Regions from separate parts of the Breoghania sp. JC706 genome, predicted to be linked through region 3. Evidence: predicted binding sites of a transcription regulator. Region 3 holds the regulator's gene; each other region holds the start of a gene.
The links. The regulator LexA, encoded in region 3, represses DNA repair genes until DNA is damaged. The targets are predictions, from matches to a motif close to TGTTCNNNNTGTGTTCNG.

Region 1 (4,116 bases), on a different contig from region 3:
AGCAAGGCCTCGCCGGAGGAGGAGATCGCCTCCACGTAGCTTGCCTGCTCGGCGGTGAGGCTTGTGTCGCGCAGAAGCGTTCCCATGCCGAAAATGCCGTTGAGCGGGGTGCGGATTTCGTGGCTCACGGTGGCGAGGAAGCGCGACTTGGCCTCGTTGGCTGAGCGCGCCTGGTCACGCGCCTCAACGAGCGCCTCCTCCGCCAGACGGCGGGGGGTGACATCGCGCAGGATGGTCTGGACGACGGGCCCGCCCGCGCCGTCGCGCACCGGCACGTCCAGCCGGGCGAACCAGCGCGGACCGGCTGTGGTCTGCAAAGCGAGATCGCTGGTGCCGGGCAGGGCGTCTTCGGGTGCCCCCGGCAGATCGGCGCGCGGCAGGCGAAAGGCCTCCCCGCCCAGCCTTGCCGGATCGATGCCGAAGCAGCGCGCGAAGGTCTCGTTTGCGTAGACGATGCGCCCGGCCGCGTCGCGGCGGAAGATGATGTCGCCGAGCGCGTTGATGACGGAGCGGTGGCGATCATCGGATTCGCGCAGTTCCCAGACGAGATCGTCGAGCGCTTCGGTCTGGCGTCGCAGCTCGTTCAGCTCGGCCGCATCGGCCGCTCTGCGGCCGCCGAGATCGACGTGGCGCAGGATGGCCATGGCGCCGACGCCGGCAAGAAAGGCGATGGCAAGGCCCGCCAGCGGCGCGGGCGACGGCTTGCCGAGCAGAAAGACGCCGCTGGCGATCGCCGCCAACACCAGCGCAGATGCCGCAGCAAGAAGCCAGGGCGCGAGCTGCGCGCGATCATCGTCTGACGTCTCGATCCCGATATCGGGCGGTGTGTCAGACCAGGCGCCGGACCAGGTGTCGCGAACCTCATCTGACTCGTTCGCGGATTGCGGGCCGGCACCGGGAGCAGGACCGGGAGCAGGACCGGCGGCGGTACCGGCAGCAAACGGAGCGGACGCCGCCAGCGCCTCCCCCGGACCGCCTTGTCTTTCCTCCGCCGTTGACCGCATAGCCTGTCGCATTCCCCCAATTGAGCGCCGGAACAGGCGGTCCGAGCCGGACCTGAACGCAGCGCCGGTGCGCCACCGGCCACCAGAGTTGCCCCGGATTCGCCTCCGGCCCCTGCCTGCATCCGGCCCGGCCTCACCGTTCCGATAGGCCATTGTGGCGCAAAGGAATTGCCAAACGATTGCCAGGGATCGTGAGCGACATGCCGGAGAGGGGGCAGAGGACCTTGCCGGACGGATTGCTTTCGGCCGTCTCGCGGTGGCCGCCGTAGCTGAAAGACACGAGCGACGGGCGCGATCATGTTGGCGCGATCACTCCTGTTTTGCGAACATGCGGAAACGAGGAGACGGATCTCTCCACAGTCATCACCCGGCGTCGTCCGGGCGATGACGGCGGCGGTGCATGAGGGGGGTGGTCGAAGGTACCCAACCCGATACCAATTCCGGGCCAGCCTCTCAAGCGGCGGTGGCGCGGCGGGCGATGGTGCCGCGATAGGCCAGCGCCTCCGCAATGTGGGGGCGTCCGACGCGGGCGCGGCCGTCGAGGTCGGCCAGTGTGCGGGCGAGCTTGAGCACGCGGTGGTATCCGCGCGCCGACAGCGAGAGCGCGTCGGCGGCATCGCTCAGAAGCGCGATACCGGCCTCGTCCGGTTGGGCGACCTCCTCGATGAGCCGCGCGCCGGCCTGGGCGTTGCAGCGGGCCGGCACACCGAGAGCGGCGTACCGCTCGGCCTGCACGCGGCGGGCGGTGGCAACCCGTTCGGCAATGGAGGCGGAACTCTCCGAGGCACCGGGGCGGATGAGATCGTGGGCGGTGACGGCGGGAACCTGGATGGAAAGATCAATGCGATCGAGGAAGGGCCCGGAAATGCGCGCCTGATAGTCGGCGGCGCAGCGCGGTCCACGCGCGCAGACGTGCCCCGGCTCGCCCGCATGACCGCAACGACACGGGTTCATTGCGGCGACGAGCTGGATGCGCGCAGGATAGGTGACGCGATGATTGGCCCGCGCGATGACCGTCTCGCCGTTTTCCAGGGGCTGGCGCAGACTGTCGAGCACCTGCGGGTTGAACTCGGGCAATTCATCGAGAAAGAGCACGCCGTTATGGGCAAGCGAAACCTCTCCCGGCCGCGCCTTGAAGCCGCCGCCGACGAGCGCCGCCATGGAGGCGGAATGATGCGGCGCGCGGAAGGGGCGCCGGTCCGACAGGCGGCCATCCGCCAGTTCGCCGGCGAGCGAGGCGATCATGGAGACTTCCAGCAGTTCGCGCGGTGTCAGCGGCGGGAGGATAGAGGGGAGCCGTGCCGCCAGCATCGACTTGCCCGCGCCCGGCGGCCCGACCATCAGCAGGTTGTGGCCGCCGGCGGCCGCCACTTCCAGCGCACGCCGCGCGCTTTCCTGGCCACGCACCTCCGACATGTCGGGCAGGCCTTCGGCGGGCGGCTTCAGGCCGGCACGCGGGCGGCCCAGAACCTGCGTTCCCTTGAAGTGATTGGCGAGCTGGATCAGGCTGCGCGGCGCCAGAATATCCATGTCGGCGCTGGCCCAGGCGGCCTCCGGCCCGCAATCGGCCGGGCAGATCAGTCCGCGCCCCATGCCGTTGGCGCCCATGGCCGCGGGCAGCGCGCCGGCGACGGACGCGATCGTGCCGTCGAGCGCCAGTTCGCCCACCACCACGTAATCGAGCAGCTTGTCGGCCGGAATGGCCCCCATCGCCGCCATCAGACCAAGCGCGATGGGCAGATCGTAGTGCGATCCTTCCTTGGGAAGATCGGCGGGGGCGAGGTTGACGGTAATGCGCTTGGCCGGCAGCGACATGCCCGATGCGATGAGCGCGCTTCTGACACGCTCGCGGCTTTCGGCCACCGCCTTGTCGGCAAGACCGACGATGTTGAAGACCACCGAGCCGGGCCCGACCTGGACCTGCACGTCGACAGGAACCGCCTCAATGCCCTGAAAGGCCACTGTCGTGACGCGACTGACCATCCGTGCCCCCGTCCTTGCCCGCCCCTGCGGCTTCTCACCATAGGAACCTTACCCTACGGCAGAAATCCGCAGGCTTCAAGAACGGAATAGGAACATTCCTGTCGAGCACTGCTGGCGGGGCAAAGAAAAAGGCCGGCGAAGGCCGGCCTTTTTGAGGAGTGGGTAGGGTCTATGCCACCGCAATGATGATGGCGGCTGCCGTTCCGCCCGTGATCAGAGGCACGAGCAGGTAAGGCAAAGCCAGGCGAACCATGCCTTTTCCTTTCTTACTTTTTTGATGTGGTCGCGGCTTATATAGGAAGGCCCGTGCGACGTTCATGCGAAATTTCGCATTTGCTGAAAATTTCTTCGCCACCTCCACCTGCCTGTTTTCAAGGCAAGAAAAGCACTGCCCCGCGCCAAGGGCATGGCGCGAGGCGGGCAGCTTCGGGTTATCCGGGTCAGGCGTCTTGCGGCGCCATCCGGCGGGCGTCGCCTGGAGTGCTGGCAGGGCTGTTGGCAGGCGTCAGCCCGCGCGCTTTGCCTCGATCGTGTTCCAGACCATGGCGGCGATGTCCGGCCCGCCGAGCTTCGCGACCGCGCGGATGCCCGTCGGCGCGGTGACGTTGATTTCCGTCAGCCAGCCGTCGATGACGTCGATGCCCACCAGAAGAAGCCCGCGCTCGCGAAGGGCCGGACCGAGGCGGGCGCAGATCTCGCGCTCGCGGTCGGTGAGATCGGATTCCCTGGGCGCGCCGCCGCGCACCATGTTGGAGCGCAGGTCGCCGGCTGCCGGCACCCGGTTGACCGCACCGGCAAACTCGCCATCGACCAGCAGGATGCGCTTGTCGCCGTGCTTGATGTTGGGCAGGAACTTCTGGATCACCCAGGGCTCCCGGAAGGTGGCGGCGAAGAAATCGTAGAGCGAGCCGTAGTTGAGGTCGTCCGCCGTGATGCGGAAGACGGCCGCGCCGCCGTGGCCGAACAGCGGTTTCATGACGATTTCGCCGTGCTCGGCGCGGAAGGCGTCGATCTCGCTTCTGTCGCGGGTGATCAGCGTCGGCGGCATCAGGTCGGCGAATTCGGTGACGAAGAGCTTTTCCGGCGCATTGCGCACCGATGCCGGATCGTTCACCACCAGCGTTTTCGG
Region 2 (4,116 bases), on a different contig from region 3:
ATGGTCAGCTTGTTGCCGTCGATCGAGGCCACCCGGCCGTAGCCGAATTTCAGGTGGAAGATCCGCTCGCCGACCGAATAGGCCGACGCCGTCTCCGTCACGCTTTTGGCGACCAGCTCGCCCTCGATGGTCTTCGGCCCGCCGCGCCCGCCGCCCTTGCGGCCGAACGAACTGCCGCTTTCGGAAAAACCGCCGCCGCCGTTCTCGCGGCTGCGCTGGGCGCGCTGCCAGCCGGGCGTGGAATAGCTGTTGCCCCCGGCAAACGGATCGCGCGTGTCGAAGCGGCTGGCGCCATAAGGCCCCATGCCGCTCGTGCCATAGCCGCCATAGGAGGTGGACGCCTCGGCGACCTCCACATGCTCCTCCGGCAATTCGTCGAGAAAGCGCGAGGGGATCGACGCCTGCCACATGCCGTGGACGCGCCGGTTGGAGGCAAATCGGATGCGGGCGCGTTTCTTCGCCCGCGTGATGCCGACATAGGCGAGCCGCCGCTCCTCCTCCAGCCCCGCCTTGCCCGATTCATCGAGCGCGCGCTGGTGCGGAAACAGCCCCTCCTCCCAGCCGGGCAGAAAGACGGTGTCGAATTCCAGCCCCTTGGCGGAATGCAGCGTCATGATGGAGACGGCATCGTCGCTGCCGTCGCCGGAATCGCGGTCCATGACCAGCGAAATGTGCTCCAGAAAGCCTGCCATGGACTCAAATTCATCCATGGAGCGGATCAGTTCCTTCAGGTTTTCCAGCCGCCCCGGCGCATCCGCAGACCGGTCGTTGCGCCACATCTCGGTGTAGCCGCTCTCGTCCAGAATGATCTCGGCCAGATCCGTGTGCCGCATCGTCTCGATCTGCGCGCGCCAGCGGGCGAAGTCGGCGAGCAGGTTCTTCAGCGTGTTGCGCGGCTTCGGCTTCAGCTCTTCCGTCTCCACCAGCAGTGAGGCCGCCTGCATCAGCGGAATGTTCTGAGCCCGCGCCAGCGCGTGCACCTGCTTCAGCGAGGCCTCGCCCAGCCCGCGCTTGGGCGTGTTGACGATGCGCTCGAAGGCCAGATCGTCCGACGGCTGGATGGTTGCGCGAAAGTAGGCCAGCGCATCGCGGATTTCCATGCGCTCGTAAAAGCGCGGGCCGCCGATCACACGGTAGTTGAGGCCGAGCGTGACGAAGCGGTCTTCGAACTCGCGCATCTGGAACGACGCACGCACCAGAATGGCGATGTCGTTGAGCGCGTGCCCGTGGCGCTGCAGATCCTCGATCTCGTCACCAATCGTGCGCGCTTCCTCTTCCGAATCCCACACGTTCGCGACCGAGACCCGCTCGGCATCCGGATCATCGTGATCAGTGAACAGCGTCTTTCCGAGCCGGCCGTCATTTCTGGCGATCAGATGCGAGGCGGCGGCCAGAATGTGCGAGGTGGAGCGGTAGTTGCGCTCCAGCCGGATGACCTTGGCGCCGGGAAAATCATGGTCGAAGCGCAGGATGTTATCGACCTCCGCCCCGCGCCAGCCGTAGATCGACTGGTCGTCATCGCCCACGCAGCAGATGTTCTTGTTGCCCTGGGCGAGCAGGCGCAGCCAGAGATACTGCGCGATGTTGGTGTCCTGGTACTCGTCCACCAGCATGTAGCGGAAGCGCTCCTGAAAGCTCTTCAGGATTTCCGGCTGTTCGCGGAAAAGCCGGATAGTGAGCAGCAGAAGATCGCCGAAATCGGCGGCGTTCAAGACGGTGAGCCGCTCCTGATAGTCCTTGTAGAGCTTGATGCCCTTGCCGTTGCCAAACGAACGCCCCTCGCCTTCGGGCACCTGGGAGGGCGTCAGCCCGCGGTTCTTCCAGCCGTCCATCAGCGAGGCGAACTGACGGGCCGGCCAGCGCTTGGCGTCGAGCCCCTCGGCCTCGATCAGCTGCTTGATGAGCCGGATCTGGTCGTCGGTATCCAGAATGGAGAAATCGGGTCTCAGGCCCACCATCTCCGCGTGCCGGCGCAGGATCTTCACGCCGATGGAGTGGAACGTGCCGAGCCACGGCATGCCCTCCACGCTCTCGCCGACGAGTTTGGAAATGCGGTCCTTCATCTCGCGCGCGGCCTTGTTGGTGAAGGTCACGGCGAGGATCTGGCTCGGAAATGCGCGCCGGGTCGCGAGAATATGCGCGATGCGGGTGGTCAGCACCCGCGTCTTGCCCGTGCCAGCACCGGCCAGTACCAGCACCGGCCCGTCGACGGTCTCCACCGCCTCGCGCTGTTCCGGGTTCAGCCCGGCCAGATAGTCGACAGCCGCAGGAGCGGGACGCACGGCAGCCATTGCACGCGCGGCGATGCCGCCGGTGGCGGGACGCGGCGGCGCAGGCTCGTTTGCCCGGCCGGCCTGTCCCCCGTTCGGGGCCGGCAGGTCCCAGCCGTCCAGATCGTCGTCATGCGTGCCGCCGGAAGTGCTCATTCGTCCACGAATCTCTTGTGTCATTGCAGAACAATATAGCAACGATCGTGGTGCAAGCGAGGCCGGCGGCCTGGTTTGTTGAGGGGATGGTGGCGGCAAGGCAGGCTTTGTCCGAGGCCGCAACTTCACGCCTGCAGGTTTACTGCCCCGGTCCCTCCGCCCGTCATCCCCGACTTGATCGGGGATCCACTCTGATCACGGCTTGCGCCGGATCGGCCTCGGCATCCCGACAGCACGCATCTGGCCCCGAGATTGTCAGGCGCTTTTGCGGGCCGAAGACGCGCGCGTCTCGCGCGCCGGAGAGACGTCACACCGCATGGAGAGGGCAATGGATCCCCGATCAAGTCGGGGATGACGGATACGGGTGGAACGGAGCACGCGGGAAGGCCCCGATTTCCCCCCACCCCAGGCGACCTACTCCCCCACCAGCTCGAACCATGCGTCCTCGGAGATCACCTCCACCCCGTGCTCTTCCGCCTTTTTGAGCTTCGATCCAGCCCCCGGCCCCGCCACCACGAGATCGGTCTTCTTGGAAACCGATCCCGCCACCTTGGCGCCCAGCCGTTCCGCCATTGCCTTGGCCTCGTCGCGCGACAGCCGCTCCAGCGAGCCGGTGAAGACCACCGTCTTGCCCGCGACCGGCGAGCCTTCCGAGGCCGGTGCCGCCATATCAAGCGGCGTCACCTGCGCCAGCAACGCCTCCAGCGCCTGCCTGTTGTGCGCTTCCGCAAAGAACTGCACGACGGCCTCCGCGACGATCTCGCCGATGCCGTCGATGTTGTTGAGGTCCGTCCAGGCGCCGCTCGCATGGTCCGCCGCCTCGCGCATGGCCTCGGCAAACGCCCCCCACGAGCCATAGGCGCGCGCCAGCAGCTTGGCGTTGCCCTCTCCCACATGGCGAATGCCGAGCGCATAGATGAAACGGTTGAGATCGATCTCGCGCCGCGCGTCGATGGCCGCAAAGAGGTTCTTCGCCGAGGTCTCGCCCCAGCCGTCGCGGTTCTTCAGCTTCACCAGCGAGCCGGCATCGCGGGCCTGCAACGTGAAAATGTCCGCCGGCTGGTGAATGCCGCCCTGATCCACCGGGATCTCGTAGAAGAACTCCACCTGCTTGTCGCCAAGCCCCTCGATGTCGAAGGCGTTGCGCGAGACGAAGTGCTTCAGCTTCTCCTTGGCCTGCGCTGCACAGGTGAGCCCACCCGTGCAGCGGCGGATCGCGTCGAGCCGCCCGGTCTTGGGGTTTTCCTCACGCACCGCGTGGCTGCCGCACACGGGACACACGGTGGGAAACTCGAACGGCGTCGCATCCGCCGGGCGCTTCGTCAGATCCACGTCGATCACCTGCGGGATGACGTCCCCGGCGCGCTGGATCTGCACCGTGTCACCCTTGCGGATGTCCTTGCCGCCGCGGATGGGCTCGCCGTCCTGGCCAATACCCTTGACGTAATCCTCGTTGTGCAGCGTCGCGTTGGAGACGACCACGCCGCCGACCGTCACCGGCTCAAGTTTGGCGACCGGCGTCAGAGCACCCGTGCGGCCCACCTGGATCTCAATATCGCGCACGATGGTGAAGGCCTTTTCGGCCGGAAACTTGTGCGCGATGGCCCAGCGCGGCGAGCGCGAGACGTAGCCGAGCCGCTCCTGCAGATCGAGCCGGTCGACCTTGTAGACCACGCCGTCGATATCGTAG
Region 3 (4,116 bases):
TGGGGGATCGCGGCGCGGTATCCGAAGGCAGTCAGGAGAACCTGCGCATCGCCGGTCTTGCCCACGTGCTTGCCATTTCCGGCATGCACATGGCCCTTGTTGCGGGGGCGATCTTCTTCGTTGTGAGGGCCGGGCTCGCGCTCAGCCCGGGCCTCGCGCTGCGCCGCCCGATCCGCAGCTGGGCTGCTGCTGCCGCGCTGGTCGCCGCGACTGCCTATCTGGTCATTTCCGGCGCCTCGATCGCGACCCAGCGCGCCTATGTCATGGCGGCCGTGATCTTCATCGCGATGATTGCCGGCCGGCCGGCGGTGACGATGCGCTCCGTCGCTCTGGCCGCGGCAATTGTCCTGGTGCTCACACCCGAGGCCCTGCTGCAGCCCGGCTTCCAGATGTCGTTTGCGGCCGTCATCGCGCTCGTCGCAGCCTATCGCGCCTGGTTTGTATGGCGCAAGACATCGCAAGGGGTAGACGCCGCCGAACTTGCCGGTCGCTCCAAGGTCGCCTCCATCCTGCGCTTTGTCGTCTTTTGGGCGAGCGGCCTTGCTATGACTTCGCTTATTGCCGGATTCGCAACCGGGCCCATTGCGCTCAGTCACTTCCATCGCGCCAGCCCTCTTGGGCTTCTGGCGAACATGGCGGCGATGCCTCTTGTCAGTCTTCTGATCATGCCGTTCGCCGTCGCGACCGTCCTGGCCATGCCGTTTGGTCTTGATCCGCTCGCGCTCCAACCGATGGGGCTTGGCATCGACGGGATGCTGGCGATCGCGGCCAAGATCGCCGAATGGACGCCGGGAAGCGGTGTCGTCGGCGCCATTGGCGATGCCCCGGCCATCCTTTCGGTGGCAGGGCTCTTGTGGCTGGCCCTTTGGACAAGCCGCTGGCGCCTTCTTGGCATCCTCCCCATTGCTGCAGCCGTCGTCGTCGCTTTCGCGTACCAGCGACCGGACATACTCGTCAGCGAGGACGGGCGAACCGTCGCGGTGCGCACGCAGCAAGGTCCGCTGGCGGTTGCGCTTGGTTCGGGCGGCAAATTTGAGGCGGAGATCTGGTTGCGTGCGGACGGCGATGCAGCGGCCCTTGCAGAGCGAAAAGCCGGCTCCGGCGTCATGAATTGCGATGAAAAAGCTTGCATTATCAAAGCAGCCCTCCCTCCTGTTGAAGCGGTATCGCAACGCGAGACACCCGGCGCGGATATCATCGCCGGTCGCCGCTTTGGCGAGAAACTCGCGGTTGCCTCGCGGACAGCATCGGAAATGACTGCTTCTCCATCGATGGCTTTCTCCGCGGTGGCAGACAAATCTCCCGCCGGTACAGGTCAGTTTGCGTGGCGCATCAAATCGCCCGTTCGCAGTTTCGCTACCGCGGAACCCGTCCCCGCCGGGGCGCCTGCGGCTGAAAGAGAGGCGCAGCATGCCGCCACCCCGACACATGCCGGCACCCCGAAGCGCACCGCAAACGCAGGCGCGGGAGTTGCACCTTCGACGATCGCATCGGCGCCGATCGCATCGGAGCCCTTATCGCGGAAGGACCGGTCGGGAGGCTCCGGCGAACGCATCTCGATTATTCTTTCGCGCGTCAGCCGGCCGGATGCCTTCGCCGAAGACTGTCTGCGCGCCGATGTGATCGTTAGCCATCTCACCGCCCCGGATGATTGCAAAGAACAGGCACTTGTCTTCGACAAAAACTATCTCGCCGCTCACGGGGCTGTCGCGCTCTATCTCGGTCGCAAGGCGTCGTCATCAGAACCAGCGGCACGTCGGGGATGGCTTCGCCGCCTCGTCACCGCGCGAAATCCGGCCGGCCGGCCCTGGCAATCCACGCCAGCACAGCAGGGCGAACAATCGCGATAGACGAATGCCCCCAATAAGGACGGCAAAGGCGTCGGCTCATTCCGAAACCGACCTGATCGGCCGGGATTTTCCGAAACCTGTCAGTGTCCAAGCAACGGCATCCAAGCGACAGCCTATCAGGGCAAATGCCCGGCAGTCGATGACCTGCCGCACGGGCGCGGTCTTGTCAGACTGAATCAATCACACCGCAAAATGCTTCAAGTTCCTGTTATGAAGTCCCTTTCCTGTCGTCCGTGCCGGAGCGCCAGGACCAAAATCGATCTAGTACCGCCGGAAAAGAGCGGCGAGTTTCCCCTGGATCCGCACGCGGTCGGGGCCGAAAATGCGCGTCTCGTAAGCCGGGTTGGCCGCCTCAAGCGCAATGGAGGCGCCCTTGCGGCGCAGGCGCTTCAGCGTTGCTTCCTCGTCGTCGATCAGGGCGACAACGATGTCTCCGTTTTCGGCGGTTTCGCCGCGCCTGATGACAACGGTATCGCCGTCGAGAATGCCGGCTTCGATCATGGAGTCGCCTCGCACCTCAAGCGCGAAATGGTCCCCGTTTCCAAGCATGTCGAAGGGAACCGAGATCGAATGGCTGTGCGTTTCAATCGCCGAAATCGGAACGCCTGCCGCAATGCGGCCCATGACGGGGATGGTGGCGACGTCGGCCGCCTCGTCACTGCTCTGCGAGGCGGGGGGCGCGACAGCCTTTGGCGTGCGGCCGAGGGAGCCTTCGATGACGCTTGGCGAAAACCCGCGTCCGCGCTGGGCCGCAAAGCTTGGCGAAACCGAATCCGGCAGCCGTACCACCTCGAGAGCGCGCGCCCTGTTGGGGAGGCGGCGGATGAAGCCGCGCTCTTCCAGAGCGGTGATGAGACGGTGGATCCCCGATTTCGACCTGAGGTCGAGCGCATCCTTCATTTCGTCGAAGGACGGCGGAACGCCCGTTTCCTTCAGGCGCTCGTGGATGAACATCAAAAGTTCGAATTGCTTGCGCGTCAGCATGGGGTCCTTCGCTTGCAACCGTATTGGTACAAAACGCGAACGGCACGTTACACGTTCTATATGTGTTCCGCAAGGGTTAAGGGCGAGTTAACCATCCGTGGTGTGGCAACCGGGCGCGCGAACCCAGTTGTCGCGCGATCTGGAATTTGCTTGCGCGTATGCGCTTAAGGACTTGAAAACAGGTAGGTATCGCGCGTTCGTTGCCGGTCGATCACGTCCCGTTCAGGGGCTCGAAATGGCACGTGTCGTCGCTGGCGTGCGCTCCTTCCAGTACGGTGACGCAGACGAAAAAGGCCGAAGCATTGCTGCTCCGGCCTCAAGGTTCCAATTCATTGATTCTTCAATCGGCAAAGGCGCGCTCGATGACGAATTCCGCGGGACGGTTGTTGGCGCCTTCGGTCAATCCGGCCTTTTCCAGAAGGACTTTGGTATCCTTGAGCATCGCCATAGAGCCGCAGATCATGCCCCGATCCGTGGCCGGGTCGAGCGGCGGCACGCCGAGGTCGGTGAAGAGCTTGCCGCTCGCGATAAGGTCCGTGATGCGGCCGCGGAAAGGATAATCCTCGCGTGTCACGGAGGTGTAGTGGCGCAGCTTGGAAGGATCCAGGACCTCCCGCAGCATCTCGTCATTGCGGATTTCCTCGACAAGATCGAGACCGTACTTCAGCTCCGCCACTTCGCGGCATGTGTGGGTCAGGATCAGCTCGTCGAATTTCTCGTAGGTCTCCGGCTCGCGGATAAGGCTTGCAAAGGGGGCAATCCCGGTGCCGGTGGAAAACATGTAGAGCCGCTTGCCGGGAATGAGCGCATCGTTGACGAGCGTGCCGGTGGGCTTCTTCTTCATCAAGACGGCATCGCCCACCTTGATGTTCTGAAGATGCGAGGTCAGAGGCCCGTCGGGCACCTTGATGGAGAAGAACTCGAGCTCCTCGCCCCAGGCGGGGCTGGCGATGGAATAGGCGCGAAACAGCGGCTTGCCGTCGATCATCAGCCCGATCATCACGAATTCGCCTGAACGGAAGCGGAATTCGGCCGGACGCGTCATGCGAAAACGGAAGAGGCGCTCGGTGTAATGGGTGACTTCCGTGACCGTCTGCACGTAGGTGTTGGCAGGCGCGTGCGCGATGAGTTCGTCGGGGCGCGTCATTACGTTCATGTCGAAATCCTGGGCATCCTCGGTCAGCCGGAGCTACGTCAATCTTTAGGCCTCGGTCCGCCGGTTTCCGTGCGGGCCTCCCGGCGGGCTCCCGGAGGACGTCCCGGCAGACCCCGAGGGCGGTGG

Region 1: V2L18_RS16960 (YifB family Mg chelatase-like AAA ATPase) is a predicted target of LexA. The motif match lies at 3,065-3,082, and genes of this name have one in related genera.
Region 2: V2L18_RS01075 (UvrD-helicase domain-containing protein) is a predicted target of LexA. The motif match lies at 2,453-2,470, and genes of this name have one in related genera.

What each region holds. Positions count from the first base shown of each region.
Region 1 covers NZ_JBANCG010000007.1:358,132-362,247, reverse strand. Annotated here, with positions in the region: gene V2L18_RS16965 (response regulator) at 1-1,004, opposite strand, end outside; gene V2L18_RS16960 (YifB family Mg chelatase-like AAA ATPase) at 1,458-2,987, opposite strand; gene V2L18_RS16955 (hypothetical protein) at 3,157-3,342, opposite strand; gene gshB (glutathione synthase) at 3,493-4,116, opposite strand, start outside.
Region 2 covers NZ_JBANCG010000001.1:245,249-249,364, reverse strand. Annotated here, with positions in the region: gene V2L18_RS01075 (UvrD-helicase domain-containing protein) at 1-2,426, opposite strand, end outside; gene ligA (NAD-dependent DNA ligase LigA) at 2,841-4,116, opposite strand, start outside.
Region 3 covers NZ_JBANCG010000005.1:407,191-411,306, reverse strand. Annotated here, with positions in the region: gene V2L18_RS12880 (ComEC/Rec2 family competence protein) at 1-1,850, shown strand, start outside; gene lexA (transcriptional repressor LexA) at 2,112-2,834, opposite strand; gene V2L18_RS12870 (ferredoxin--NADP reductase) at 3,175-3,990, opposite strand.